Regions from separate parts of the Salinibacterium sp. SWN1162 genome, predicted to be linked through region 1. Evidence: riboswitches for the same ligand, from Rfam matches in the RefSeq annotation. Region 1 holds a riboswitch; each other region holds the start of a gene.
The links. Region 1 has a riboswitch for thiamine pyrophosphate ahead of I6E58_RS06490 (ECF transporter S component). Riboswitches for the same ligand answer to the same signal wherever they lie in the genome.
Positions count from the first base shown of each region.

Region 1 (10,096 bases):
GTCGTTCACCCCAAGATAATGAGGCCCAAACCCTCGAAACGAGCATTACGTCTCGCGAGGGTTTGGGCCTCATTTTTATTTCGCGGCTGTTTTCGTCGTTCGGCTATGCCGTGACAAATCAGCGCGTCGAATCATTCTCCGCCCGGCCGCGTGCCTTCTTGACCGTCGCGGCTCCCTGCCGCGGTTTCTTTCACTTCGCCGGAGGAGTACTCGAGAACTGCCTCAGTCTCAGACTGAATGACCGCACTATCGACGAGTTCAGATGCCTGATCCGAAAGCGTGTCCGAAAGCGATTCGACAATGCTTGCGAATTGGCCGCTCTCGAAGAGTTCCGCTTTCACGTCGCCCAGTGCCTCCTCATACAGCGCAGCAAACTCTGTGGATTCCATAAATCGCGTTGTCAGAATGTTGTTGCCCTGCTGAGCACTTCCACCGCCTTGCGCACCGGCATCGCCAGCGGCAGGCCGGTCTCCGGCGGGCGCACCCTCCGGAACGGCGCCCTCGGGAATGCCTCCCTCGGGCAGCCCACCTTCGGGGACCTCACCTTCCACGAGCGCGCCACCGCGAGCTTCGCCGGCAGGCGCTCCACCACCGGCTTCATTGACCACGCCAAACGCCAGGTTGTGGTCCCACGCCACTACGGACATTAGAGCTGAGTCGGGGTCGTAGTACAGGTAGGAGTTGTTTCCCGGTCCGTCGATATCGTCGAAATTGTTCATGAGATCTTCGATCGCGAGGTACCGTGCAAAAGCGTCGACATCGAGAACTTCGGGAAGTTGAGTGACGAACTCCTCGTCGGTGGTGTTGTTCACCACATCGAGAAAATCGACTAAAGGTTGGTAGTCATCGTCGCCCACTTCACGATCGAACACGTCTGTGTAAGAGTCAGGGTCATCGCCAAGCCAGGAGTAGTCTCCTTCGCTCTCTGCTTTCCACAGGATGCCATCGTCTGAGGGCAACAAACCGGCCTCATAGTTTCGCTCCAGCCACGATTCGTTGGGCACCGCGACAATAAGCCGCAGAGAGTCTTCACTACCGTTTACAGAAAACGCCGATTCGACCGCTTCCTCGGTCGCTAGCCCCGCTGCGCTCAACAGTTCAAGCGCTACAGCCTCGTTGAGTGCGGTCTCAGTGTTGTTGGTGCGCACGACAAAATCAGTCACTCCGCCGACACTCTGAGCGTCGATGTATTTATCGAGTCGGATTCTCCACGGCAATTCTTCAAAGGGAGTGTCAGTAGTCACTTCGCGCAAACTCGAGTTTCCCTTGAGCTTGATGCCTACCTGCTCATAAGTTTCTCCATCGATAACGACGGTCGCTTCGAGCCATTCCTTGTCCCCGGAATCGAGGTAGGTCTGAACCATCGCTTCGACGTCGTCGCTCGCGACGTCAATCTCGATCGAGTGCACCACCGCAGCATCGAAAAATGATTCCGAATCGTTCGTCAGGCTGACGCTGACGAAGTCGGTCGTGCCGCCACTGCTGGTCGCGCTGTCGTTCGTTCCAGCCGAGCAACTTGCGAGGGTGAGGGTGAGAACTACGGTCGCGCTGAGTACGCCCAACAACTTTTTTCTATCCATGATTGCGACGATAAAGATACTGTCTATCAATTTGCTAAGACGCCGTCGGGAGCTTCTGGGGAACCATCGGCACCAGCGTGTGACCGTGGCTTCTCAACGTGAGAAGCATCTACTGGCAGGATGTGTCCATGGACAATCTCGACGAGCAAGAGTTCGACGCGCTCGTGGTTGAGGGGCTAGACGCACTATCCGACGACATCGTCGATGGCCTCGACAATGTCGTCTTCGTGACTGAAGATCGGCCCGAAGACGGCTCGCTCTCAGTGCTTGGCCTCTACGACGGCGTCGCTCTGACCGAACGGGGACAGTACGGCTTTGGTGAGCTGCCCGATCGCATCATTCTCTTTCGTGAACCGCTTCTGGCTGTCAGCGAGTCCCTCGACGAGCTGAAAGAACAGATTCACATCACTCTCGTTCATGAAATCGCGCACTATTACGGTATCGACGATGAGCAATTGCATGAACTCGGGTGGGCGTAGCTGTCGTTGGGCGGTCTAACGGTCACAACCGCGTAGGATTTCGTGAGTGTCACGAACCTCAGGAGGATTGATGATGTCTAGCAAGCGCGCGAGTGCGCTAGTGATAGCCCCTGCGATCATGCTGGTGCTATCCGGGTGCGCCCTGATCGAGCCTGCGGATACCAGCGAGCCGCCGACGGCGATGGAGTTGTGCGCGATGGGTCATACGTGGACTCTCGACACGGCCGACGCGTCAGAAAAGCTCCTCGCTGAACTCGACTCCGAAGATGTGCCGGCTAGTGCTGTCGACCCGACTGGCGGCCAAACGCTGACCTGGACGAGCAACGGCGGAATCACGATCGACTCTGATCTCGTGTTCACGATCACCGCTGAGCCTAAAAAAGACCAAGTCATGACCATTACGCAGTCGTATACCGGCACGGTAACGGGCCAAGCCCTCATCAATGTCGATGTCGCCATCCCCCACAACTGGGATGTCTCCGAGTACACCGTAGAAACTGCCGCGACGCTCGACGACGAACCGGTAGAGGAACTGGAGTACACCATTCCTCGTAGCGATTTTGACGACGTCGTCGGGCTCATCCTCACGTGCGAGGCTGACGCGATGACTATCAACCCCCGCGGAACCGATCTCACTCAGTTGTGGACGAAGACGAGCTAGCTACGCTCAAACCAGCGTGAGATGTCGACGCCGTCGACAATCTCAGCCGCAAGTTCTCGCGGTTTCTCGCGCGCCATAAAGCTCTGCTCGTGCCGAGCCCAGCGCTCCCAGTGCGGGGCGTAGGTGTCGCCATCGCGATCGAGGGCGCGCTTCTTTCGCGCGACATCATCGAGATCGACCCAGATGGTGTGATCGACGAGTGGTTTCGAGGCCCGGCTCAGCGAGCCGATGCCCTCGATAACGATGGGGCGATCACCGTCGAGTTCGTGCCACGCGCCCGCCGAATCGGTGGCCCAGTTCCATTCTTGCCACCGCAATTGCGTGAGAATGCACGGAACAATGCTGCTCGCGGCATCCAGCCCATCCCAGCCCGGGTACAAGTCATCGAGCTTGACGAGTTGAACCTCGGGCCACGCGGCCGCCATCGCTCGGCCCAGTTCGGTTTTACCCGAACCAGACCGACCATCGATGAGACAGCGCCAGCGTGGCGATGGCAGCGGTCGCGTGACGTCAGCCGACAATGAGGTTCCAACTTCCCGTAAGCACGGCCACCACGGTAGCGGTAACGCCCACGAGAAGCCCGACGAGCAGAGTGAGCCACTCTGCTGCGCCCCAGCGTGATTCTCGCGCCCAGGTGCGCTGCTGAGAGCCGCCAAAGCCTCGTGCTTCCATCGCGATGGATAACTTGCTTCCGCGCCGAATCGACAGCACCAGCAGCGCGAAGGCCTGACCCGCGAGTCGACGGAGCCTTCCGCGATCAGCGACGCCGCGAGCGCGTCGAGCCATCTCTAGCGAGCGCCAGTCCTCGAGAAAGAGGCCGACCATCCGCACCGCAGCAAGCGCGCCGAGTACGAAACGATCGGGAAAATGTAGACGCTGGGCAAGCCCGTCGGCGAAGTCAGTGGGGTCAATCGAGATGAAGAGCACCACCGCGGGCAAACCGATCGCGAGCACCCGCAGAAACGTGGCGAGAGCCAGCTCGATTGAGCCGTCGCTGATGCTGATCAGCAAGAATTCGAAGTACACCTCGCCGTCGTAGCGCCCATAGAGCAAGATCGTGAGCGCGGTAAGCGGCGCCGCGATCCAGACCGGCAACGTTCGCAGCCAGAAACGCTTCGGTTCGATGCCCAGGAACGCGATAATCACGAGCTCGAGCACGAGAGCCGTCGCCGCGGAAACCCAGTCGATCGTGAGGATGAGGAAGAGGCTCACAATAAGCCCCGCTCCAAGCTTGGCCACGGGGTTCACGGCCGCGATGGGGATCATTCGAGCACCACCGTAGAGTCTGCGAGCGCGTCGACAAACTCGAGATCGTGACTGACCGCGATCACACTGCTGCCGTCATCCACGAGCCGAGCCAGCAGTGCGAGCAGTTCGCTCCACGTACGCGAATCTTGGCCGAACGTGGGTTCGTCGAGTACCAGAACATGCGGGCGCGTAGCCAGGGCGGTAGCGACACTGAGGCGACGTTTCTCGCCCCCCGAGAGCGTGAACGGGTTGGCTTCGGCCAGCTGCTCGAGACGGAGCCGCGTGAGTAGCTCATCGACCCGAGCATTCATTTCCGCTGTCGAAAGCTTCAGCGCCCGCGGACCCACTTCGAGCTCTGCGCGCACCGTGCTCGTCAAAAACTGGTGCTCCGGGTCTTGAAAAACGGTACCGATTCGAGTGAGCAGTTGACGCGACTTCCATCTGATCGGATGCGGGCCCGCCCCGTTTGCGAGTGCGGGGCTCGCGACCACGGCACCGTCTACCGGTGCTAGTAGCCCGCCAAGGGTGAGTGCGAGCGTGGACTTTCCGGCGCCGTTGGCACCGGTAATGGCGAGCGCGTGGCTGCTCAGGATCTCGCGGTCGAAGGGTATTCCGAGTGCTTTCTTCGCGCGCCCGAATGCCAAGCTTTGCGCCGTAAGAACGGTGTGCTGCTCACCGCGAGCGGTGCGCTGGGGGCGCGGCGGCGGGAACTCCGGAATCCAGACCCCGCGAGCAGCAAGCTGCTGCCCTTGGCGCGAGAGCACCTCCGAAGGTCGCCCGTCGGCGATGACTCCCCCGCCGGCTGCGAGCACAACGACGCGATCGACAACTTCGCTCCACACCGACACGCGATGCTCGACCACGACGATCGTGGCGCCGGTCGCTTCGGCGACCCGGATGACTGCATCCCGAACCTCGGTAACACCAACGGGGTCGAGATTGGCGGTTGGCTCGTCGAGAACGATGAGCCCCGGCTGCATCGCGAGTACTCCGGCGAGCGCTAGACGCTGCTTTTGCCCGCCCGAGAGCGCGCCCGTCGAGCGATCGAGAGCGACGTCGAGGCCGACCTGATCGAGACTATGGCGCACTCGCTGCCAAATTTCGTCGCGCGGCACCCCGAGGTTTTCGCAACCGAAAGCAACGTCGTCACCAACGCGTTCCAGAATCACTTGACTATCTGGGTCTTGAATCACGAGCCCCGTGCGGCCACGAACGGATGCCGGATGCTCGCCATCGACAAGAAGTGAGCCTTCTGACTCACCTTCGTCGTCACCGACTATCCCGGCAAGGGCATGGAGAAAGGTCGATTTTCCTGCCCCGGATTCGCCGAGGAGAAGTACACGTTCGCCCGGTTCAATGCGCAGGTCGAGCCCGCGCACCGCCCACGCGAGCCTGCTGGAGTGGCGCCACCCCCATCCTTCGACGGTGACGCCAGCAGGCACTGTGGGGGTCAGACCCGCTTCGCAATCTCGCGACCGGCACCGAAACGGTTGAGCGCGCCGGTGGCAGCAAGACCACGCGTGGCGAGCCACGAGAGTAATCCGGCGATGAGCATTCCGCCGACGACGCCAGCGATCGCGTAAATGACAATGAAGGGCAGTGCTGAGCCCGGGTACCAGAGCAGCAAGTCGGTGATGACCATGGCGAGTCCTGCTCCGGCGCCGGCCAGAATGGCGCCGCTGACCCGCCAGTTTGCGTAGAGGAACGCAGCGAACACGATCTCGGCGCCCACTCCTTGGGTAATACCGCTGACGAGGGTGAGGATGCCCCACTGATTGCCGATGAGGGCCGAGACCGAGGCTGCGACGACTTCACCATAGATTGCGGCGCCCGGCTTACGAATAACGAGCGCGGTGAGAACACCGGCGAACAGCCAGAAGCCTCCGCCGATCGCTTGGAGTCCCGGGAGCAGCGCCGAAAACGGTGCCAGTGCCGGCGTTGACGCCACGTTCCAGACGACGAAAATCAAGCCGCTCGCGACGCCGATGACGCTGGCCACGACGATGTCGATGACGCGCCACTGAAAGCGCGATCCCAGCGTCGAGGTGGTGGACGAGGGTGAAGATGGTGCTGTTGTGGTCACTTTCGTGCCTTTCACTAGTGAATGGCACGGGTTTCAAGAGTGTCTGCTCCCTGCGCTGGCATGATCCAGATCAGGTTCGACGGTCGAAGCTTGGAGAAGCTCCCTCTCAGCCCGGCTCACCGGACTCCCGTGTTCGCCACCCAGTCTAATCATCAATAGGCTCGGGGCATGGACTTCCGCATCTTCACAGAGCCTCAGAACGGCGCCAGCTACACCGACCAGCTTCTGCTCGCGCAAGCGGCAGAGCAGCTCGGCTTCACGGGCTACTTTCGCTCTGACCACTATTTGACGATGGATGACCGCAACGGCGGCATGCCTGGACCGACAGACTCCTGGACCACGCTCGCCGGTCTCGCGCGGGAGACCTCGACTATTCGCCTCGGTACGCTCGTCTCGTCGGCGACCTTCCGGCATCCGGGAATCCTGGCGATTCAGGTCGCTCAGGTCGACGACATGTCGGGCGGGCGCATTGAACTCGGTTTGGGCACGGGGTGGTTCGAGCGCGAACACGCCGCCTACGGCATCCCCTTTCCGGCAAAGCGGTTCGGGATGCTCGAAGAACAGCTCGACGTGATCACGGGCATCTGGGGCACTGACCCCGGAAAGACTTTCTCGTATGAGGGCAAGCACTACCAGTTGAGCAACTCCCCCGCGCTGCCGAAGCCCACGCAAGACCCGCTACCGATCATTATCGGCGGCAGCGGCCCGAGCCGTACGCCAGCGCTCACGGCTAAGTTCGCCGCCGAATACAACGCTGGCTTCGCCACCATCGCACCGCTCAAGGAACGCATCGACCGCGTGCATGCCGCGTGCGAGCACTTCGAACGCGACCCATCGACCCTCGTGCTCTCGATAGCAGGAACGACCGCAGTCGGAGCCACTGACGCTCAAATCGACGCTCGCGCGACCGCAGCCAACAGCACCCCGGACGCGTTGCGCCTCGGGGGCTTCGCGGGGACCGCAAGCGAAGTCGTCGACAAGATCTCCGAGCTAAAAGCCCTCGGTTTTACCCGGGTCTACTTTCAGATCATGGACTTTCACGACCTCGACCAGCTCGACTTTCTCGCGCGCGAAGTGCTCCCCCAGCTCGACTGAGCGACGGCACATCTGCGAAGCGTTGCGCTCGCTAGCTAGCTAGCTAGCTAGCGAGCTACGATTCTTGGTCGACCGTCACGAAGTCGATCAAGTGCTCAACGCGGCCCAACAGTTCAGGTTCGAGATCGCCAAAGTTCTTCACCTTCGACAGGATGAACTGCCAGGCGCGCGCGATATCCGCTTGATCGTCATGAGGCCAGCCGAACGCCTCGCAGATGCCGTGCTTCCACTCAATCGTGCGGGGAACGGTGGGCCAGGCGGCGATTCCGAGGCTCTGAGGCTTGACCGCCTGCCAGACATCCACAAACGGATGCCCGACGATCAGCGCATACTTGCCGTACTTGCCGCGGCCCACAGCCTCGGCAATGCGACTCTCTTTTGAGCCCGGCACAAGGTGATCAACCAAGATGCCCAGCTTGCGTTCGGAGTTGGGCGCAAAGTCCGCGACAATCTTCTCGAGATCGTCGATGCCCCCCAGGAACTCAACAACGACTCCCTCGGCTCGCAGGTCATCGCCCCACACCTTTTCGACGAGTTCGGCATCGTGGCGACCCTCCACATAAATACGGCTCGCAAGCGCGGTGCGGGCGCGCTGCTCTGGCGCGGCGAAAGAGCCCGACGCGGTCTTGCGAGTAGCGGTCGCACCGACTTTGGGCGCGGGCTTTGTTAGCTCGACCGGCACGCCATCGATCAGATAGCCACTTCCCAGCGGGAAGGCACGGGAGCGGCCGCTGCGGTCTTCCAATTCCATGAGTCCGTCGGTAAAGCGCACGAGTGCACCGACGTAGCCGTCGGCAATGACTTCGACGACCATGTCTCTCTCGATCGGGACCTTCGGAAGAACCTTCGGGCCGCGCTGAATGCTGAAGTCGGCAAGAACATCGTGGGAATAGCGGTCGTCGGTCACCGATCGAGGTTAAGCGGTGCCGCCGAGTTGCTGGCGGAGGCGCGACGAGAGGTCGCGAGGTTGGTGGTGGCTTGCGTAGTGCGCGTCGCTGGCCGTTCCGAGTGTTCGCGCCAGAGGGCTATACCCACGGCAGCTGAGACTCCGATGCCGGCACCGATGCTGGCCAGAAGAATGTCTACGACAGCGGCATAGCCCGCGGGCATCCACACTGTCTGCGCAGCTTCGAGCCACGACGCCGCGACGATGCTAAAGGCGAGCGCTGCCCACCACCGTCGGCGACCGAACATGCCGACAAGAAAGACACCGACCGGAATGAACGCTACGGTCGTCCACAGCCAAAAGCGGCCATCGCTGCCCGGGGCAATCACGAAAGCGAGACTCGCCAGAGCGGCGAAGTACAGCGCTGCTGCGGCAGCCACTGCAAATCTCGATCGGAACATAGAAACATTGTCACAAGCGCATCTCCGCGCAAGTTGTGAGAATGGTGCGTGGAGGGTGTGAACGACGCCGTTTCTTGCAACGATTAGATAACTGGAGCTGACTAACGTGCAGCGAGACGCTCAATCTCCCGAGCGATCGGAGGCAAGACTCGGCGCATGTACCGCCCCCACCACAGTCGTACGATGAGCCACACCGCCCACCGTCGGCCACGCTTGGCGACGAAGGTGTAGCTCCATGAGATGCGCGCACCGTTGATCGTGCTGTCGAAATGCCATTCGGCGCGGGCGCCCGAGACGAGCATCCCGAACAGTCGCTGAAAATCGCTGAGCTCGTAGGCAAACAGCCCGGGGACTTCGGTGTCAGTGATCGTCTCAATGACATGACCACTATCGGAGAGAATCAAGCGGCGAGTGCGGCCGATCGTGTCCCAGTCGCCCGACTGATCCAATACCGCGACAACGGCGGGCAACGGCCCAAACCGCGGATAAAAATCGGTGGGGTCGAGAGGTCCCGAGAGCACGTACGCCTGCTCTGCACTCGCGCGGGTGCGTGCGGTTGCGCGCGCCGTCACACCTCGACCGCCCGTCACACCTCGACCGCCCGTCACGCCCCGAGCGCCGGTGCCTGTCACGGCCGGCTCCACGATTCGGGGCCGTGCGACCCTGCTGGATACTCCTCGAGGGGAACCCGGTCGTTGCGAAAGGCGTCAAGCACCGGAGCCACGATTCGCCAACACTGTTCGGCAACATCGCCCCGCACCGAGAGCACCGGATCGCCGTCGATGAGTGACGCGATGACCTCGCCATACGCGCTCATCGCCGCGTCGCCCAGCGTGGTTGTCAGTTGAGTGCGATCGAGAGTGAACGGGTCGCCCTCGCCATTCACGATGAGATCGAGCGAGAGCGTTGCAGGCTTGATCGAGATGGTGAGTTTCGCCGGCTCGGCGCTACCTGTGAGCCCGTTCGGCAAATGCGGAACCGGCGCAAAAGTAATCACGATGTCTTGGCGGGAATCGCCCAGAGCTTTGCCCGAGCGCAGCACGAACGGAACTCCCGCCCAACGCCAGTTGTCGATCTCGAAGGTGACTTCAGCGAGAGTTTCAGTGCCAAGCTCCGGGTCGACACCATTCTCATCGACGTACGCCGGAAGGCGGCGATCGCCAATCGTTCCCGCGGTGTAGCGGGCACGTCGCGCACACGTGCCATCGACCGTTTGCACGCGAGTCGCACGGAGCACCTGCGCCATAGAACCGCGAAGGTCCTCGGAACTCACGCTCGCTGGCGGCTCCATCGCGGTGAGCGCCAGAACCAGCAACAGATGGCTTTGGATCATGTCGACGACGGCTCCAGCACGGTCGTAGTATCCAGCGCGACCTTCCAGAGCGAGAGCCTCATCGAAAATCAGCTCGACCTTCGCCACGTTGGGCGCAGCCAGCAGCGGTTCGAAAACGCGGTTAGCGAAGCGCAACCCCAACAGGTTCAGCACCGTCGATTTACCGAGAAAATGGTCCACTCGAAACACTTGCTCTTCAGGCACGATCGTCTGCAGGATGCGATTGAGATCGCGAGCGCTCGCTTCGTCACTGCCGAAAGGCTTTTCTAG
Region 1 covers NZ_JADYWT010000001.1:1,375,377-1,385,472, reverse strand. The annotation lists tRNA gene I6E58_RS06525 (tRNA-His) at 1-13, shown strand, start outside; gene I6E58_RS06520 (CotH kinase family protein) at 132-1,580, opposite strand; gene I6E58_RS06515 (metallopeptidase family protein) at 1,709-2,059, shown strand; gene I6E58_RS06510 (hypothetical protein) at 2,106-2,720, shown strand; gene I6E58_RS06505 (ATP-binding protein) at 2,717-3,241, opposite strand; gene I6E58_RS06500 (energy-coupling factor transporter transmembrane protein EcfT) at 3,231-3,986, opposite strand; gene I6E58_RS06495 (ATP-binding cassette domain-containing protein) at 3,983-5,410, opposite strand; gene I6E58_RS06490 (ECF transporter S component) at 5,419-6,051, opposite strand; TPP riboswitch at 6,085-6,193, opposite strand; gene I6E58_RS06485 (LLM class F420-dependent oxidoreductase) at 6,220-7,146, shown strand; gene I6E58_RS06480 (DUF3097 domain-containing protein) at 7,202-8,053, opposite strand; gene I6E58_RS06475 (VanZ family protein) at 8,050-8,493, opposite strand; gene I6E58_RS06470 (SRPBCC family protein) at 8,595-9,125, opposite strand; gene I6E58_RS06465 (glucose-6-phosphate dehydrogenase) at 9,122-10,096, opposite strand, start outside.

Region 2 (10,096 bases), on a different contig from region 1:
TGGCGGCCGTGTTGCGGTGTACCCGATGTACGCGCCGAATCGCCGCACGGAACGTCGCCCCGACGTGATTGAGATGCTGAAGCACGACTTTCGAGTGCAGGATGTCGTCGACTACTCCGGCCTGGAGCACGACGGCATCTACCTCGAGGGCACCGGCGCGATGGTCATTGACCACACCAATCGGGTGGCGTACGCGGCGGAATCGCACCGCGCAAACCCGCTCGCGCTGGAGCGTTTCTGTGCGTCGTTTGGCTACGAGCCGATGATGTTCGAAGCACGCGATAGCCACGGGGTGCCGATTTATCACACCAACGTCATGATGTGCATCGCCACGGATTTCGCCATGATCGGGCTCGACCTGATCGCTTCTGGCGACCGCCGAATGGAGATGGCGGAGCGCCTGACAGCCCCCGGCCGCACCCTGATCGACCTCACGGCCGATCAGATTGCGAACTTCGCGGGCAATGCGCTCGAACTCAAGGGCAGCAACGGTCGCATCTTGGCACTTTCGAGCCGGGCACTGAAGAGCCTGACGCCCGCTCAGCGATCGGTGATCGAAGCGAGCTGCGAGATTGTGCCTCTCGATATTCCGACTATCGAGCTGGCTGGCGGCTCGGTGCGTTGCATGGTGGCGGGCATCCACTTGGATCGCCGCTCACGCATGGCCGCGGATGTTGCGGCAGGCGTGCCCGCCGCCGGTTCTGCCGAAACAGCCCCGACAGCAGGCGCCTAACAGCGTCTCGCTAGCTGCAGTTCGGGCGGCAGTCGCGCTGGGACAACGCCTCGAGCATCACATTGCTGAGCTCGGTGGGGTTGTTTGCTTGGTACGCCGTTCCGCCGGTGGCCTGGGCGATCTTGCGCATCGCCTCGACGTCGGTGTCTGGGCCAATTCCGACGAGCACCACGGGAACAGGCTCGTCTCGGTTTGCATCGATCATGACAGTCAATTCTTCGAGGAGTTTCTCGAGAGAGATGCCGTTGTCGTCTTCGTTGCGACCGTCAGTAATAAGCATTACTGAGTTGACCTTGTCAGGGTTGTAGTCCTCGCGAACGTGCGTCACGGCGGCGAGCACAGAATCGTTGAGCCCGGTGTAGCCACTGATTCGCGAGGGTAAGGAGTCGATGATCGCCTGCAGATTCTCGACGTGTTCGGGGTCGTTCATCGAGCGAATGCCCGCGACGTCTTCCCAGTCTTCCGTACCCACTCGCTCCTTGGAGAAGAGCCACATTCCGAGCTCGTCATCTTCGGAGAGCGTGCTGAACGCATCTTCTGCCGAGTTCTGGAACATCTCGATGCGGCGCTGACCATCCCATGCTCGCTCGAGCATGGATCCCGAAACGTCGACGACGGTGAGGATGCGCGAGCGCAGGTTCAGTGCGTTCCAGTTACGCAGGATGCTGACGAGTTCGTCAGTATCTCCAACGCTCTTCGTCTCGACCGGGGCCGCGATCACGCCCGAGGCGAGAATCTCGCCCTCTCCCGCGTTGTCACGAAAACCCTCCGCATTAAGAACCTGCGAGGAACCGCGAACAAGGTCTGCGAACTCTTCAAGCAGAGTCGTGCGCGTCGTTTCTGTATCCTCGACGGCAGCGCGCTCTTCGTCGGTCATTCGCGATAGTTCGACCTCGGTGACGGTCGAATTCTCGACGACGACGAAGGGGTACGTAAGGGCGACTGTCCCTTCAGCGGGATAAAGGGCGACGAGCGGCTCGTCGGGGTTCGATGCGTTGTGTTCGACGATCTCACGCTCAGTAGCGAGAGCAACCATTCGTGAGTCCGAGATCTGGAGCTCGGTAAACGCAGCCTTTGTCGAGTCTGGAATCGATCGCCCAAGGTTGGTGAGAACCTGGTCAAAATCGCTCGGGTCGCCCTCCGCCGAAAGGTCGTTGAGGGTCGCCAGCGCGATCATGCTCGATGCGGATGACTCAGGGTCGGGAAGCAGCGTGCGATAGCGGCCAGCAAGGATGGCTCCCCATCCCACCTCGGCAGCCTCGAACTCTGCAACCTTGACGGCCGGGGTCGCGAGCACGAGCGGACTCGTGGCGATCGAGTCCCACTCCTGCGTCGCGGGCACTTCGCGGCCGAGCGCTGTCGCTGTGCTCTCTACCCGGTTGAGCCAGACGGGCGAATCGGGGATCCACGCATCCGCACCGGTCGAGGTTCCGGAGGCGAGCAAAGCGGCGGTGTCAGCAGAATTCTGGGTGACGATTTTCACGGACAGACACTGCCCGACATGCTCCGCGTTGAAAGCGTTGGCCACCGTCTGAACGGTCGAAGAAATCGTGGGATCGGTCACTACCGCGAGCTCGGTGGCGTTCGGGCAGCCGAAAGTTTGAGCGACGAAATCGTCGAGCTTGTTCTGAGCTGCGAGCGCGACGAGCGCCCCACCGCCAGCGAGGGACAGGGTGAGCAGGGTAGCGAGGACAGGGGTGCTTGCACGTATAAACCAGGATTTGAGCGTTCTGGAACGGTGGCGAGGTCGGGTCACGGGAACTCCATCGATCACGGGTGCTCTCAGCTTCGGGGGAACCAAGAGTTGACCCCCTTTCGGGGGCTTACACAATACTGACACAATTTCGCGTCAATGAAACGGGTGTGCACAGGAATTTCTCACTTTTGCGGCGAAAAACTGAGGCAACCCACAAAAACACGCTCGAAATCAGACGAATGAGCAAGAAAGAGTTACGAAGTTTTCCGCCATTCGCGAGCGCCTAAGGCGCCGCTTGTTCCCGTGCGCGCAACCTCCCGCCAGCGCAGTGCGCCGGTATCAGCGATCCTAGAGACGGATTTCGACCGCCACGGATTGCCCTGCAGTGCCACGAACTTTTTGTGCGAGACGAATGGCCGCGTACTTGGCACCGTACTTTTTCTTCAGAGCGGCATCCATGGCATCCAACGTCGCTTCGTCATCGCGAATGGCGGCCGTCGCTTGCACCGCAATTGCACCCTCAGAAACATTGCCGCGCATGTCGCACGGAGTGATCTCCACTCGCGAGGTGTGGCGGATGCGTTTTACTTTGCCCGACGAGGGCGCCGTCGTCACCAGCAATCGATCGCCGACGCCCACCGCCCAGACCGGAGTCGACACCGGCTCCCCCGACTTGCGGAACGTGGTGACCAAAACGTAAGTCTCGGCGGCGAGCGTGGAAAAGTTAGCGGCGGTCATGACTCCATTATCCCGCGGCGCTAAGCCTTGAAATTGATGAGCTTGTGGGTGCCATCGCAGAACGGTTTGATCGCCGATACGCCACACCGACAGAGGGCGACCGTATTGCGGACCTGCTCGATAGGTTCGCCATCGGCCGAGCGAAGGTCGATCTCCCCACGCACTAGAAGCGGACCGTTCGTGCACGCCGTGATTTCGACGTCGTCTGTCTTGCCTGAAGCCGTCATCGGCCTGCCCCCACCTCAGCGCCCGCCGAACTCTCCTCGCCTTCGTCGCGGCCGGCCAGCACCGCCTCGAAGGGGAACGGCTTACGCAGGGACGATTTCTCGGCCTCCCACGATTCGAGGATGTGCTCCCCCACCCAATCATCAACGAGCAGGCACGCACGCGCTCCGAAGAAGATCTCGCTAAGCAGCGCAGGTTCGCTTTCGGCAAGCCCACCCGCGAGGTCGCGGGCGGCAATTTGCTCATGCACGGCATCCGCTTCAACGTGCTCGTCGAAGTATTCGGTGACGTTCTCATCGAAACCAAGACGGCGGAAGCCGCGAGCGTAAAGTCCGTTGGGGATCGACGACGTCATTTCGAACGCGGCCAGGTGCCCGGCGATGGCGCCGCGGAGACGACGGTTCATACCGAACAGCGAAATCATGTTGAAGGAGGCGAGCGTGATGGCCGGGACGAAGTTCACGTACGTTCCATAGCGCGAGTCGAGACCAATGCCACGCATCGAGCGCGCGAACAGCTCTGAGTGCATCCGTTCTCGTCGACCATTGCCGTATTCGTCAGCTTGGATCTCGACGAGCGCCGCCTTCGCGCGCCCTGTCAGCCTCGGGATCGCCCACGAGTGTGGGTCAGCCTCCTTCAGTGTGTAGATGGAGCGCTGCACCATGAACTCGACAGCTTGTTCCTGAGTGAGGTTTTTCGCGACGTGGCGCGAGAGGCTTGGCCCAGCATCCGGATCAGGCGCCGTGAGAGCGAAAAGCGCTTGAGCCACGTCTTCGGCGGCGGCGTTAGGAAGTTCGGAAGCGGGAACCAGAGCGCGAAGCTGGGCTTCGAAAGCCCGCTCGAGATCTAGCCGGGCCGCAATGGTATCGACGTGCCACTCCCACTGATCGCCGTTGTCGACGACCCTGCCGTAATACAGACCGTAGAGAAGGTAGAGAGCGAGTTGCACGTCGTCGTCGCGAATAAGGTCGCGCCCGCTCGCGATGGCTGCAGCAACTTCGTCGGCGAGCCCCTCAATGGTGTGTGGTGCCGACGCGCTGGCGAACGCAGGGATCAGCAGCGAACTGATAGGCCCGCGCGGTTCGATTTCTTCGTCATGCCAGTTCTCGCACAGTCGCGTGGCGCTGTTTGCGTCGTGAGCTGCTCCATTGTGGGGAACAGCATCGCGCGCGGGAGAGTTCTCCGTGGGGTGCATTATGACCTCTCCAGTTCATCCGAAGTCTTCGGATCAGGCGCCCAAATTGCCTGATCAGCTTCGTGAGTGAACCAATATTGCCAACAGCGCACACGGTCGTCAACGCAATTGCCGGGCTCCCAAATATTTCTCAGTAAGCTCACTGAGAACGTTCAACTGGGCGGCCTAGTGGCAGATGCTAAGTTGTTGCGTGTCCCCACGGGAGCCCGCTGGCACGGGCTGAGAGGAAGCTGACGCAGCTTCGACCGTTGAACCTACCGGGTAATGCCGGCGAAGGAAGAACGGTCTATGGCTTCATCTCACTCGCACGCTGGTGCGTCGAACATCGCTGTCGCAACCGAGCCACCACTCGGCACTCGACGTGCGGTGCGCGGCGGCATCTTCGGCAACTATGTCGACCAGTTCGACATCTTCTTGCCGGTCATCGCGCTGGCTCCGGCATCCGCCCAGCTCTTTGGCTCGGACAACCTCGTCGGCAACGCGGGGCTGATCTTCGTCGCGACGCTTCTGGGGCGGCCCATCGGTGCCGCGATCTTCGGGTCGATCTCTGACCGCATTGGGCGAACCGCGACCACCAAAGTTGCCCTGCTCGGTGTTGCCCTCACGACGCTGCTGATCGCGCTCGTTCCCGATCACACCGTGCTGGGCGGTGGAACTCTGGCCGCAATTCTGCTGCTGCGGTTTGTCGGCGGCATCTTCCTCGGCGGCGAATACACCTCCGCGATCCCGCTCGCTATGGAATGGTCGCGGCCCGAACGACGGGGACTCGTGAGCGGGCTCATCATGTGGATGTCGCCCTGGGCCAACGCTTCGATCGCGGGCATGGTGTTTGTGCTGCAGAGCGTGCTCGATGCCGCCGCCTATAACCAGTGGGGGTGGCGAACACTCTTCGTTCTGGGCTCACTACTCGCGTTCACGATGCTGTTCTACTACCGTGCGCGCGTCGAGGAATCGCCGCAGTGGCAACGACCGGTGCAACGCGCGAACCCGCTGAAAGAGATTCTGGTGGGTCGCCACCGTCGTGCGCTCTGGCAAGTGTTCATCATGATGAGCGGGCTCTGGTTGCTCACGAACATGGCGATTCCGGTGCTGGCCGGGCAGCTTGGTTCCGGCGCGGGGGCGTTGGGTGCGAGCGGTGCTCTGGATGGCCGAGCACTGTCATTCGCGATGATGATCGGCACCGCGGCATCCGCTCTCACTATGGCAGCGTGCGGGCATCTTTCGACGTTCACCGGGCGGCGGCGTTTCTTTATGGGATTCGGGGTGCTGACCGCTGTGGGCGGGCCGCTCGCCTTTCTTGCAGTGTTTGCGGCCCCCACTCTTGGGCAACTCGTGCTGGGAATCGTGGTGCTGCAAGTCGTAACGGTGTCGGCGTACGGGCCAGTCGGCGCGTACCTCGTCGAGCGGTTCCCCACCGCGGTGCGGGCGAGCGGGTACGGCGTGGGGTACAGCCTGTCGATTGTGATCCCGGCGCTGTATCCCTATTACTTGCCCGCGCTGCAGAGTGTGCTCGGGCAGCAGGGCGCCGTGGCTGCGCTACTCACGCTTGGCGGAGTGCTTATAGCGGTGGGGGCGTTCCTCGGGCCCGAGACGGCGCGGGTTGATCTGGATGCTAGCGAGTCAGTGCCGCTCGCTTAATTAGTGGAGCCGGCTCCGTCTCGCTGGCAACCCCTCAGCTAATCAGTCGCGAGCGAGAGAGCGACGCCGTCGAGGATGTCGTGCTCGCTGGTCGTAACCCACTCGAGCGGGTGGCCTGCTGCAGCCGCGGCATCCGCCACTCGCTGCAGTACGGTAGCCCAGATGACGGCACCCGAGGCGATCACGTCGACGCGACCGGGGTGCATATAGGGCAGCGCTTCGCGTTCGGCGCGGGGCATGAGGGTGAGCGCTTCGCAAGATCGGAGAACCACTGCGAGGGGCAGCCGGCTGCCGCTGATCGCGACGGGGTCGTAGCTGGTGAGGCCGAGGGCATGCGCGGTGATTGTCGTGACGGTGCCGGCGACACCGATGACTTCGGTAGCTTGCGAGAGATCGACCGTCGCCGTGGCGATATCGAGAGCCGCGCTGACGTCGCTCCGGATGTTGGCGAGGTCCGGTTCGGCGGGCGGGTCGGTGGTGATGTTGCGTTCCGCCAGACGCACGCAGCCGACATCCATCGAATATGCCGCTTCGGGGATGTGGCCACCGATCACGAGTTCTGTGGAGCCGCCGCCGAGGTCGACGACGAGGTGTTGGGGTGCCGGCGCGGCACTGGTGGCGCCGTCAGGGTCGGATGCGGGCAGCGCCGTGAGCGCGCCACGGAACGACAGGGCGGCTTCTTCTGTTCCGGGAATCACTTCGACCGGCACACCAAGAATCGCGAAGACCGCGTCGGTGAACTCGGCACGGTTGGTGGCATCCCGCGTGGCAGAGGTGGCCACGAATCGGATGCGCTCGGCGCCGTGCTCACTGCACAGTTCGGCGTAGCGACGCACAGCCGCGAGCGTACGATCGAGCGCACCCTGGCTGAACTTGCCGGTGCGGTCGACTCCCTCCCCCAGGCGCACAACTTCAAGGGTGCGCACGACATCGGTGAGTGCACCGTGGCCGTCGAGATCCGCAATGAGCAGGCGGATCGAGTTGGTTCCACAATCGATGGCAGCGACGCGAGTCATGGGTTCTCCTGAAGTGCGGTGGATGGGGCTAGTGAGCGCGAGCTAGCGGGTGTAGCTAGCGAACGACGACGAGAGCTTCGTTGCGCTTCAAGAATCCGGGCTTCCACGGCGGGTCATAGCGAGCGAAGTACACGGCACCTTGGGGCGCGACGCAGTCCCGGTTGAGAGCGGCGAGCAGAGCATCCGCATTCTGTTGGTACTTCTCTTCGTTGGAGCCGCCGCTGAATCGGCGAGCGGCCACCCGCTGTTCGGGCACATCGGTGGTGCGCACGGTAGCGTCGCGCGGAGCAGGAACGCTCGTCGCGCCCGCCGGCATTACGAAACTCACGGTGTACTTCTTCGATTCGCCCGGCGCTTGAATGACCGGTGCCGTCATCGAGATGTTCGAAGCACTGATGTACCGGATGAGCGGGCGAAAGCCCTGATTGCCGGCTTCGAAAAACGACCCATCGGCCTCAACCTGCGCCAGAATATGCGCGGGATACAGCCGCACTTCGTAACCATCATGCTCAGAAATCACGGTGTACGGCTGCTTTTCGGTCATGCCGTCACCCTACGCCTGTGTGCTTTGAGCGCGCCTGACGGTTCGCCGTACGGCGGGCCCGCGACGCACGTGCTGCGCGCGCGACAACCCGGATGCGATCTCGGGCACGCAATCGCGGGCTTAGGCCTTTTTGACGACGCTCGACTTGAGCTGCATCTGGCCGAAACCGTCGACCTTGCAGTCGATATCGTGGTCGCCAACACCATCGACGAGGCGGATGTTTCGCACCTTCGTGCCGACCTTGATCGACGTGGGGCTGCCCTTGACCTTGAGGTCCTTGATGATGCTCACCGTGTCGCCATCGGCGAGTGGCGTGCCGAACGCGTCCTTGATGACGGATGCGTTCTGCTCGGCTTCGGCAGCGGCATCCGCTTCGCTCGGCGACCACTCGTGCGCGCACATGGGACACACCAGCAGCGAGCCCATTTCGTAGGCAAGGTCGCTTGAGCAGTTCGGGCAGAGAGGCAGGGCGTCAGACATAAGGCACTTTCGGCTAGGCGCCAATCGGGCTGACGCAGCGCTGAACTAGTCGCTGATCGTCAATTTTACCTGATTGCGAAGAGGCAGATTTGTGCACTGATCTGGAATACGACCGGCGACGCTCACGTTGCATTCACGGACACCGCAGGTTCGCTCTGCCCAGTATTCGAAAGGCCCTCTCCATGACCGTGCTTCACGACCGCCTCGCCGCGACCGACTCTCCCATCCTTGACGTGCTCGCCGAACGGTGGAGCCCCCGCCACTTCGACGCCACCGCACCTCTTGATGAGGCGGCGCTGCAGAACGCTCTCGAAGCTGCTCGCTGGGCACCCTCGGCCTACAACAGCCAGCCGTGGCGCGTCGTTGTCGCCCGTCGTGGCACTGCTCAGCACGATGCCATTGTCTCTTCGCTCATCGCTTTCAACCAGACGTGGGCTCCCTCGGCATCCGCGCTGATCGTGTTCGTCGCCGAGCACCACAACGAAGAGGGCCGAGAGCAGGCCATGGCGTCGTACGACCTCGGCCAGGCCGTTGCCTACTTCACGATCCAGGCTCAGAGCCACGGACTGTTCAGCCACCAGATGTCAGGATTCGACCCGGATGCCGCGGCCGCAGCCCTCGAGATCGGCCCCCGCTTCACCCCCACCACCGTCATGGCTGTGGGCACGCTGGGCGACCCCGCCGAAATGACGGACGTCATCCGCGAGCGCGAGACCGCACCGCGCGCTCGTCGTGCCGCTGCCGAATCGGTGCTCATCAACGCCTAAGGCTGGAACGCGTGCGGGGTCCACCCGCTCATGAAGAGAATTCCACGGAAATCTGGTCACTCCACACATTCCTCACTCGGCCACGTCTGTCGACCGAAGAAGACGCAACCAATTGGAAGGAAGTAACCCCCTCCGGGACGACGACATCGAACCGCAAGACGTCGCCTTGAGATACATACTTCTGCGGCGCATCTGAATTCGACCGCGCTGTCGCGTCGTGCATGACAACGATTGGGACGGAATCGGCAGTTCCCCCATCCCAACTAGGGCTCCAGATTTGATGTAAGTACGCACGTGGGGATCGGCAAATCAGGTGCATCGGTATCGCCCCTTGCCGTACAGGCCTTTCACTCCGCACGAAACTGAAATCGACGGGCTGCGAATCGATAGAGAGGCGATACGTGAACCAGGCAACCGCAGATGAAGCGATGGCTACAATCACTCCTACGGCCGCAACGACAATCCCCGCGATCGCTACTGCAACGCCTGTAGCGGCTAGGACCACCTGAGCCCAACTAGCCCCGTCCCACGCGATCACGGTTTAGCGCCCGAAGATCGTTCTCGTCGGATTGCAGGTAAATATTTGTTCATTGTCTCTCGATCCCATCTGTTATTCCGATCAAATTTCAACCCCCAAGTTCTCCGCACCATTGATCCCCTCTTCATCCCGAGAGTCTTTCGGTAGCATGTGTGGAGCGGCAAACGGACGGCTCGCAAAGGTTGACTTACTCCAGTAAATCGAGCTTGAGTGTCGCGCTAGTTCGAGAAGGCCCGACTGCAAACTCGACCGGGATATCGCGTACAGCGCCAGAACTCTCACAGCCCCAATCACAAACAGGATCTATCGGCAGATCGAAGGCCACAGCCACATGAAACGATCTGGCCGCCACAACTATCTAACACCGAAAACCATTTGCCCAAAGGTTTCTGCAGGCGTGCATGTTGCGTGCCGTGCGGCGGGGTTGTGTCACAGTCGCTGGCATACGGGGGGGGACCTTCTAGTCGCCAAATCGCACGCCCACGACGTCGCCACGGGTGCGACATTCCTCGACCTTTAGCCCGAG
Region 2 covers NZ_JADYWT010000003.1:190,968-201,063, forward strand. The annotation lists gene ctlX (citrulline utilization hydrolase CtlX) at 1-733, shown strand, start outside; gene I6E58_RS12275 (VWA domain-containing protein) at 744-2,489, opposite strand; gene I6E58_RS12280 (PPOX class F420-dependent oxidoreductase) at 2,778-3,167, opposite strand; gene I6E58_RS12285 (CDGSH iron-sulfur domain-containing protein) at 3,188-3,394, opposite strand; gene I6E58_RS12290 (iron-containing redox enzyme family protein) at 3,391-4,587, opposite strand; TPP riboswitch at 4,776-4,885, shown strand; gene I6E58_RS12295 (MFS transporter) at 4,876-6,225, shown strand; gene I6E58_RS12300 (Ppx/GppA phosphatase family protein) at 6,264-7,241, opposite strand; gene I6E58_RS12305 (heme-binding protein) at 7,297-7,785, opposite strand; gene I6E58_RS12310 (zinc ribbon domain-containing protein YjdM) at 7,906-8,265, opposite strand; gene I6E58_RS12315 (nitroreductase family protein) at 8,448-9,032, shown strand.
Region 2: it holds a riboswitch for thiamine pyrophosphate, as region 1 does, so the genes downstream of both, I6E58_RS12295 (MFS transporter) here and I6E58_RS06490 (ECF transporter S component) in region 1, are expected to answer to the same signal.

Region 3 (10,096 bases), 660 kb from region 1:
AAACTGACACCGCGACGACTGAAAATCTGCCCACCGAGCAGCCCGACACCGAGCCGACAGCAGAAGAACTCGCCGCCGGCCCCGTTGTTGATCTCGCTCGCGGCCTTGAAGCGATCTTTATGGTGGCCGATCAGCCGCAAAGCATCGTGAGCCTGGCGACCGCGCTGAACGCTCCCGTGGCCGCGATCCGCCAGACGATCACCGCGCTGCGGGCTGATTTTGACGGCGAAGGCGCGGGCCCCCGTCGTGGTTTTGAGCTTCGCGAAGTGGGCGGTGGCTGGCGCATCTACGTGCGCGCCGACTACGACGCGGCGGTGCGAGACTTCGTTTATACGCAGAATCCGTCGCGCTTGAGTCAGGCCGCGTTGGAGACTCTCGCAGTGATTGCGTACAAGCAACCGATCAGTCGTGGGGCAATTGCTGCCGTGCGCGCGGTGAATGTTGACTCAGTAGTGCGTACACTGCTGAGCCGAGGACTTATTACGGAGGCGTTTACCGACAACGAGACGGGCGCCATCCATTACGAAACAACGGAGCTCATGCTCGTGCAATTGGGGATCAACTCCATTGCCGAGTTGCCTCCCATCTCGCCACTTTTATCTGATGGTTCGGACGGTTTTGATGAACAACGCTAATGGCGCAGGCGCCACTCACCCCGAGGGCGAACGCCTCCAAAAAGTAATGGCCGCGGCAGGAGTTGCCTCCCGCCGGGTGTCAGAAGATTTGATCTACCAGGGCCGTGTTGCGGTCAATGGCAAGGTTGTCGAAGAAGCTGGTCGCCGCGTCAAGCCGACCGACCGCGTCACGGTGGATGGCTCAGCCATTCAGCTCGACACCACCAAGCGCTACGTCATGCTCAATAAGCCTGTTGGCGTCGTGAGCTCTATGGCAGACGAGGGCGGTCGCGCCGACCTGCAGCAGTTCACCGGCAACTACGACGAGCGACTCTTCAACGTGGGCCGTCTCGACGTGCAGACGTCTGGACTCATCGTGCTTACCAACGACGGCGAACTCGCGCACGTGCTCGCGCATCCCTCGTTCGGTGTTACGAAGACCTACATTGCCAAGGTTGAAGGTGTAGTGAGCGCACAAACAGTCTCGCAACTCACCAAGGGCATCGAGCTTGAAGACGGAGTGATCGCCGCCGACAAGGCTCGTGTCATCGGCCGCGCCGTGAACGACGAGTCCATGATTGAGCTCACCCTTCACTCGGGCCGCAACCGCATCGTGCGACGGATGATGGAGGCTGCTGGCCACCCCGTCGTCGAACTCGTTCGCCGCCAGTTTGGTCCGCTTAACCTGGGAAGCCTCGGAGTGGGCAAGACTCGTAACCTCACCAAGGTGGAGCTGGGTGCGGTCTTGACGATCGCCCGTGACGCTGAGGAGCGCTCGTGAATCTAGGCCGCATCACCGGGCAAGTACGCATCGTTGGTGCGGGGCTGCTCGGTGCCAGCATCGGTCACGGCTTGCGGGCCAAGGGTGTAGACGTGATTCTGCACGATGCGTCGCGCAGTAATGCGACGCTCGCCATTGACTACGGTGCCGGCCGTGCGCCTCAAGCAGACGACAAGCCCACGCTCGTGATCGTGGCGGTTCCGCCCGACGTCACGGCCGAGGTTGTCGCGCGCGAACTTATGGCGTGGCCGCAAGCTACGGTGACGGATGTCGCGAGCGTCGCGGTATCCGTGTTGGACGAGCTCATCGCCCTCGGTGTCGATCTTGATCGTTTTATTGGTTCTCATCCGCTAGCGGGACGTGAACGTGGTGGCGCTATTTCGGCGCGCGCCGACCTGTTTATTGGTCGCCCCTGGGTGATTGGCCGTGGGACGCCATTCAACCGTCGAGCGGTCGAAGATCTCGTGATCGAGCTGGGCGCGATCCCCGTGCTGATGTCGGCATCGGAGCACGATGATGCGGTGGCTTTGGTCTCGCATGTGCCGCAGATCGTCTCCAGTCTGCTTGCTCACCGTTTGGCCGACGCTTCTGACGAGGCTGTAGGCCTCGCCGGACAGGGGCTGCGCGACACAACTCGCATTGCTTCAAGCGCCCCGGAACTGTGGGTTCAGATTTTGAGCGCGAATGCTGGGCCCGTCGCAGAGATTCTTCGTGAACTGCAGAGCGAACTCAGCGGCGCGATCACCGCCCTTGAAAATCCGGATGCGCCGGGTTCACGCCGCGCTCTCGCCGAAGTGCTGGCAGGCGGTAATGCTGGAGTGGCACGAATTCCCGGCAAACACGGAACGAGCAAGAGCTTTAGCCAACTCGTCGTGATGGTGGATGACAAGCCCGGTGAGCTTGCCCGCCTACTCACCGAAATCGGCGAGGCCGATGTCAACATGGAAGACTTGAGGCTGGAACACTCACCCGGCGCACAATTTGGTCTGGCTGAGATCTCGGTACTGCCGGAGAAAAAAAGCACATTGGCCCGCGAGCTCTCGGCTCGCGGTTGGAAGATTGCAGGGGCTTTCGCGTGAATAAGAATCCGTCGTTTGTTGTTGTGGCTGTGGATGGCCCCGCTGGCAGCGGAAAGTCGAGTGTGTCTAAGGCCACCGCTCGCGAACTTGGTTTTGACTACCTCGACACCGGTGCCGCGTACCGCGGTTTCGCGCTGCACTGCCTCGAGCGCGGTGTAGACACCCTGGGCCCCGGTGACGTAATCGAAACGCTCCCGCGGTTCGAGTACTCCATCGGTATCGACCCCGACAACTACTTTGTGAAGGTCGACTCGGAGATCGTGACCAACGACATCCGCGAACCTCGTATCACGGGGGTTGTCTCGAACATCGCCCGGGTTCCCGAGGTGCGTCAGTACATGGTCGACCTGTTCCGCAGCATCATTGCCGGCAGCGAAAAACCCGGAATCGTGGTCGAAGGACGAGACATCACGACGGTGGTTGCACCGGATGCTCAGGCGCGAATTCTGCTCACAGCCAGCGAAGAAGCTAGGATGGAACGTCGTGCGGCTGAACTCTCCGGAGAATCGAGCGCGACAACGGCGCAACAACTCAGTTATCGAGATGCGCAGGACTCCAAAGTCGTGGACTTCATGAACGCCGCCGATGGGGTCATCACCATTGACTCCACCAATCTTGACTTCGATCAAACCGTGACGGCCGTCGCGAGTTTCGTTCGCTCCAGTATGTAAACAAAGGACTACCCATGGCCGATCATTCGCCCGCCGCAGACGATTTTCCCGAGCTGAACCCGGATCTCGTCGAGCGACTTTCCGGCATGGACGAAGAAGAGGCTGCCCAGCGCACCTCCGCCCTTCGCGCCGGATTGAGCGACTACGACCTCGACGACGACGACATCCAGGTTCTGGATTCTGCCTCCGACGACCCGGATGCCATCTACTACCTGCCTGCTCTGCCGGTTCTCGCGATCGTTGGTCGCCCGAACGTCGGCAAGTCGGCTCTCGTCAACCGCATCATCGGCCGTCGTGAAGCCGTGGTCGAGGACACCCCCGGTGTTACTCGCGACCGCGTGAACTACAAGGCCGAGTGGAACAACCGTCACTTCACGATCGTCGACACCGGTGGGTGGGAGCCCGACGCTAAGGGCATCGACGCTTCGGTTGCTGCCCAGGCTGAGATCGCTATCGACCTCGCCGACGCTGTTCTTTTCGTGGTGGATGCCACGGTTGGCCCGACCTCGACCGACGAACACGTCGTGCGCATGCTTCGCGCCACTAACAAGCCCGTGATTTTGGTCGCCAACAAGGTTGACGACGTTCACCAGGAATCGGATGCCGCGTCGCTCTGGAGCCTCGGCCTCGGTCAGCCGTGGCCGTCATCCGCCGTTCACGGCCGTGGTGTTGCTGACCTTCTCGACCACGTGCTCACGGTCCTGCCGAAGATCTCGAATGTAGCCAAGGAAGAAGTGGGTGGCCCGCGCCGCGTCGCTATCCTTGGTCGCCCGAACGTGGGCAAGTCGAGCCTCCTCAACAAGACCGCCGGTGAAGAGCGCGTCGTTGTCAACGAACTCGCTGGCACGACTCGCGACCCGGTCGACGAGCAGATCGAGCTCGGCGGAAAGTTCTGGCGTTTCGTCGACACCGCCGGTATCCGTCGTCGCGTTGCTTTGGCTCAGGGGGCGGACTTCTACGCCACGCTGCGCACGAGTGCGGCACTGGAAAAGGCTGAAGTGGCCGTCGTGATCTTCGATGTGAGCCAGCCGCTCAGTGTTCAGGACCTCAAGATTGTTGACCTCGTGCTCGAATCGGGCCGTGCGCTCGTTCTGGCCTTCAACAAGTGGGACCTTCTCGACGATGAACGTCGCGACCTGCTCGAGCGTGAAATCGACAAGGACCTCGCGCACGTTGCGTGGGCTCCTCGCGTAAACATCTCGGCCAAGACCGGTCGTCACATGGAGAAGCTGGTTCCGGCTCTCGAGCTGGCGCTGGAGTCGTGGGATACCCGCATTGCGACTGGTAAGTTCAACGCTCTTCTGGCTGAGCTCACACAGGAGCACCCTCACCCGCTTCGTGGTGGCAAGCAGCCGCGCATCCTCTTTGGTACGCAGGCTTCGAGCCGTCCGCCGACGTTCGTTCTCTTCACGACCGGATTTTTGGACCCGCAGTACCGACGCTTTATTACGCGTCGACTGCGTGAGATCTTCGGCTTCGATGGCAGCCCCATCCAGGTCAACATGCGTGTGCGTGAGAAGCGTAAGCGTAAGTAGGTTCTCGAGCTTTGGCTCTGTAGCTTCGGCTTAACGACCAAACGGCGAGTCATTCTCCTAGGAGAGTGACTCGCCGTTTGGCGTTAACCAGCGCGTGAGCGGATGCCGGTGGGCTGCCGCTCACGCTCGAGCGTTAGTGTGCGACCGGTGCGACGTTCGCGTCGGCATCCGCATCGGCGTCAACCTCGGCATCGTTGCGCTTGACGAAGAACGTGGCGACGATCGCGAACAGCGAGATGATTCCGCCGGCCATGAAGGCGAGACGAACGCCCCCGGCGAGAGCTTCGGTGTCGGGTGCCCCTTCGGCGGCCAGCGCGACGGACTGCACTGTGAGCAGCGCGATAAACAGTGCCGTACCGGCGGCACCCGCGAGCTGCTGAACGGTGCCGATGGTGGCGCTGCCGTGCGAGTACAGGTGCGGCTTGAGGCTGCCGAGGGCCGACGTGAATAGCGGCGTGAACATGAAGGCGAGGCCGATGCTCATGGGAACGTGAATGGCGACGACCATGAACGGTGAGCTGTTCTCCGACAGCATCGTGAAGCTCCAGAGGGCGGCGCTCACGACGATGGCACCGGGGATCATGAGCGGGCGCGGGCCAACCTTGTCGTAGAGGCGACCGACGACCGGTCCGAGAAGACCCATCATGAGGCTGCCGGGAAGTACGAGCAGTCCACTCTGGATGGGCTCGAGACCGAGAACGTCCTGCGTAAACATGGGGAGCAGGATGATGGTGCCAAAGAGCGCCGCCATCATGACCATCATGAGGCCGATGGAGACGGCGAAGCCGGAGGCGGCGAAGGTGCGCAGGTCGAGAAGCGCGCTATCGGTTTTCTGCAGCTTCAGCTGGCGCATGATGAACAGCGCAAGGCTGATGGCGCCAGCAACGATGGGGATGGCGGGGGCGACGAGCACCTCACCGCTCGCTGATTCGCCGAGGCTCGAGAGGCCGTAAATGAGTCCCGCAAAGGCAATCGCAGAAAGGATGACCGAGAGTACATCGATCGACACCTTGCGAGGATCCGTAACGTTGCGCACCTTGGTGATGCCGAGGATGAGCGCGGTGACCGAGATGGGGATCATGACGATGAAAACCCAGCGCCAGTCAAAGACAGCCAGGACAAGACCGGCGACGGTCGGGCCGACGGCGGGAGCCATCGACATGACGATCGAGACGTTGCCCATCGTCTTACCGCGGGTAGCCGGGGGGACGAGAGTCATGACGGTGGTCATGAGAAGCGGCAGCATGATGGCGGTACCCGAGGCTTGAACGACGCGACCGACGATGAGGATCGCGAAGGTGGGGGCGATCGCGCCCAGAAGCGTGCCCGCGGTGAAGAGCGTCATGGCAGCGATGAAGATGCTGCGGGTCGTGAAGCGTTGGATAAGGAATCCGGTAATCGGAATCACTACCGCCATCGTAAGCATGAACGACGTTGACAACCACTGAGCGGTGCTGGGCTCGATCTTGAGGTCTTCCATGATGCGGGGGATGGCAACGACGAGCGACGTCTCGTTGAGGAACACCACGAAGGTTGCCGCGAGCATGAGCGCGATGACGAGACGGTTGCGACCGCTGTTGTCGACGGCGCCCGCCGCAGAGCTGGACAAGGAGCTCGCACCGGGTGGGGCGAGGGGAATGCTGCCGGTGATCGGCGTGGTGCTGGTCATGAAAATCCTGTCGTGTCTCAAGCGGTAGGACGAAGCAGCAGCCGCGGTCGACAGGGCGCACAAATCAGTCGTCTTCTTTATTCTCGCTCAGTGCAACGACATCCGACAGCAAAATAATCCCGATTGCGTGGAGTCGGCGGCAAACCGGCTCGCGGTGGGGCAGAAGTGGGGCATGAGCAGGCCCTGTCGAGCGAGAAGTGGTCCACGACGGTCGGGCGCAATACCTCTGCCCGAGCAGCTGCGGGAAGCGCTATGTTGGAGGCACAACTTGTGACACGGGGTGCCCTGCGGGGCTGAGAACACACCCGTCGAACCTGATCTAGTTAGAACTAGCGAAGGGATGTCGTGCATGTCGCGTACGCCACCAAACTTTTTGACCGCCACTCAAGACGCGCTCGAGGCGGTGAGATCGACGTCGCCGCTCGTGCAGTGCATCACCAATAGCGTGGTGGTGGGCTTCACCGCTAACGCTCTGCTGGCCGTGGGTGCGGCTCCGGCCATGGTGGATATTCCGGAGGAAGCGGGCATGTTCGCGGGGGTGGCATCCGGAGTGCTCATCAATCTCGGCACCTGCCGTGAAGAGCAGCGCGCTGCGGCGCTGGAGGCAGCACCGGCCGCCAACGCTGCGGGAACGCCATGGGTGCTCGACCCCGTGGCTATTGGTGCTCTGCCCGTGCGGACTCCTTTGGCGTATCGCCTGCGTGATCTCGGGCCGTCGATTGTGCGGGGCAATGCTTCAGAGATTCTGGCGCTTGCCGAACTAGGCGCTGGTGGCCGTGGTGTCGACAGCACGAGCAGTGTGGATTCCGCACTCACTGCTGCTCAGATGCTCGCTCGCGTGACGGGCGGCGCCGTCGCAGTATCGGGAGCGACTGACCTCGTGACCGATGGCGTGAGTGTCGTGAGACTCACAAACGGGCATCCGGTGCTGACAAAGGTCACGGGTGGTGGCTGTGCGCTGGGAGCGATCATGGCGGCGTTTGCTGCGGTGACTCCGGATGCGTTGACCGCGGCAGTAGCGGCGACGAGCGTGTACACGGTAGCGGCTGATCTCGCGGCGGAACGTTCGGCGCTGCCGGGAAGCTTCGCTGTGGCTCTGCTGGACGCACTGAGCGAAGTGTCAGTAGACGACATTGCAGAACGGGCGGTGATCGCGTGAGCGGCGTGCGAGAGAACGAGAGAGCGGTAGGCAACGGTTTTCGCGAGAGCTTCAACCTCTCGACCTATCTCGTGACGGATTCGACCCAGGCCCGCGCGGCCGGCCATGACCTGGTTGATCTTGTCTATGAGGCCGTCGCCGGGGGAGTCACTGTCGTTCAAATTCGCGAGAAGGACACTCCCGCCCACGAATTTCTCGACATCGTCTTGCGGGTGTCGACCGCAGTGGCGCGCAAGGTGCCCGTGCTCGTCAATGACCGCGTCGACGTGTACCTGGCGGCCCGCGAAATGGGTGCCAAAGTGGCCGGAGTGCATGTGGGGCAAAACGACTTGCCCGTGTCATCCGTTCGAGCACTTGTCGGGCCGGATGCCATTGTCGGGTTGAGCGCCTCTACCGAGGACCAGTTGTTCGCAGCCGGGGTGCGCTCCGCCGGGGTCGACTACGTCGGTATTGGCGCACTGAACCCCACGACGACCAAGAAGGATGCTCCGGATGCTCTGGGGCACGCCCGCATGGCCGAACTCGTCGCAGTCAGCAAACTGCCGACTGTTGCTATTGGCGGGATTGGTCTGGCGGATGTTCCGTTGTTGCGCGCCGCTGGTGCCGATGGTGCTGCGGTGGTGTCCGCTATCTGTGGTGCTGCCGACCCGCGAGAAGCGGCACGGGCGCTCGCCGCAGCGTGGGCTGGAGTTCGAGCGGGGGAGACGGCGTGAGTGAAGTTGCGGGTAAGGGAGAGAACGTGAGTGTGAGTTCAGGCGTTGGGACGGGTGCGAGTGCGGTTGCGGCCGCGGGTACGAACGGGGTGCGGGTACCGCGGGTACTGAGCATTGCCGGCAGCGACCCCTCGGGTGGGGCTGGCATCCAGGCTGACCTCAAGTCGATTGCGGCCAATGGCGGCTACGGCATGGCGGCGATCACGGCGCTGACGGCCCAGAACACGCAGGGCGTGAGTGGCGTGCATGTGCCGCCGGCCTCGTTTTTGAAGAAACAGTTGGATGCCGTCAGCGACGACATAGCGATCGATGCAGTGAAGATTGGGATGCTTGGCACTCCGGAGGTCGTTGCTGTCGTGCAGGAATGGCTGGCGCGAGTCAAGCCACCGCTCGTTGTGCTTGACCCGGTGATGGTTGCGACCAGTGGAGATCGCCTGCTGAATACGGAAGCCGAGCTGGCGCTGCGTGAACTGGTGCGGGTCAGCGATCTGGTGACACCGAACATCCCTGAGCTCGCGATTATTGCGGGAGAGCCTGCCGCCGAGACGTGGGACGAGGTGCTGGCGCAGGCGGCGCGAGTCTCTGCCTCCTACGGGGTGCGCGTGCTCGCCAAGGGCGGCCACTTGAGTGGGGCTGAGGCTCCGGATGCGCTCGTGGATGCTCGTTTCGGGAACGCGCCGGTCGTGACAGAGTTTGTCGGCATCCGTCTAGAGACCACGAACACGCACGGAACGGGCTGTTCGCTGTCAAGTGCGCTGGCGACGCGCATTGCGGCGACCGGCGATTGGCCTGCCGCGGTGGGGGAGTCGAAGCGGTGGTTGAGCGAGAGCATCCGTGCCGGTGCAGCTCTGCAGGTAGGCGACGGGCATGGGCCCATCAGCCACTTTGCGGGGCTGTGGGCTCGCGGGGGCGTAGAGACGGCGCCAACGGCGGCAGAGGTGCGGGAGCACTGGTGGGCCGAGATTGCGGACATCCGCGCTCAGATCGACAACGGTGACTTTGTGCGGGCGCTGGGCGATGGTTCCCTCGAGCGGGGCGACTTCGTCTGGTACCTGGCTCAGGATGCGCTCTACCTGCGGGATTATGCGCGGGCGATCGCCGAAGCCGCCCGGCTGGCACCCACCGCTGCGGAACAAGCCTTCTGGGCATCGAGCGCTGAGGGCTGCATCGTGACCGAACTGCAGTTGCACGAGTCATGGTCTCCCGAGGGCGAAGTGTTCGCGGCCTCGCCCAGTGCGACCACCACCGGGTACCTCAACCACCTGCTGGCGACGGCTGCCCGCGGTGACTATGCGGTGCTCGCTGCCGCTCTGTTGCCCTGCTTCTGGGTGTACCACGACGTCGGTTCGCGCCTGCACCCGCTCGCGCACGCCGAGCACCCCTACGCCGACTGGTTGACGACCTACGCCGATGACGCCTTCACGGATGCCACCGAGCAGGCCATCACGATAGTGACGACGCTCGCCGCAGACGCCACGCCGGTAGTTCGGGATGCGATGCTCACCGCTTTCGTGGCCTCCACGGAGCACGAACGCGAGTTCTTCGCTGCCGCGCACGGGGTTAGCTCGCATTGATTTTGTTTCTGTTCCCCAATTGACCCCAAAGTGAACACGGGCCCTCAAATTCCGCGTTAGGATAGTGGAGTTGTCGCGGGCTGTAGCGCAGCTTGGTAGCGCACCTGACTGGGGGTCAGGGGGTCGCAGGTTCAAATCCTGTCAGCCCGACAATGGGGTTCTTCTAGATACTGTTCTAAGAACCTAAGGACACAAAAACCCTCCCGGGTAATCCGGGAGGGTTTTCCTTCTTAACGCACGCTTTCGGCTTACGATCACGCCTGACCGCTCATCTCGTGAGCGGTTCGAATGCTTAAATGCC
Region 3 covers NZ_JADYWT010000001.1:2,031,976-2,042,071, reverse strand. The annotation lists gene I6E58_RS09620 (SMC-Scp complex subunit ScpB) at 1-635, shown strand, start outside; gene I6E58_RS09625 (ScpA family protein) at 1-7, shown strand, start outside; gene I6E58_RS09615 (pseudouridine synthase) at 622-1,395, shown strand; gene I6E58_RS09610 (prephenate dehydrogenase) at 1,392-2,474, shown strand; gene cmk ((d)CMP kinase) at 2,471-3,145, shown strand; gene der (ribosome biogenesis GTPase Der) at 3,160-4,680, shown strand; gene I6E58_RS09595 (DHA2 family efflux MFS transporter permease subunit) at 4,814-6,349, opposite strand; TPP riboswitch at 6,616-6,707, shown strand; gene thiM (hydroxyethylthiazole kinase) at 6,699-7,508, shown strand; gene thiE (thiamine phosphate synthase) at 7,505-8,221, shown strand; gene I6E58_RS09580 (bifunctional hydroxymethylpyrimidine kinase/phosphomethylpyrimidine kinase) at 8,218-9,795, shown strand; tRNA gene I6E58_RS09575 (tRNA-Pro) at 9,872-9,945, shown strand.
Region 3: it holds a riboswitch for thiamine pyrophosphate, as region 1 does, so the genes downstream of both, thiM (hydroxyethylthiazole kinase) here and I6E58_RS06490 (ECF transporter S component) in region 1, are expected to answer to the same signal.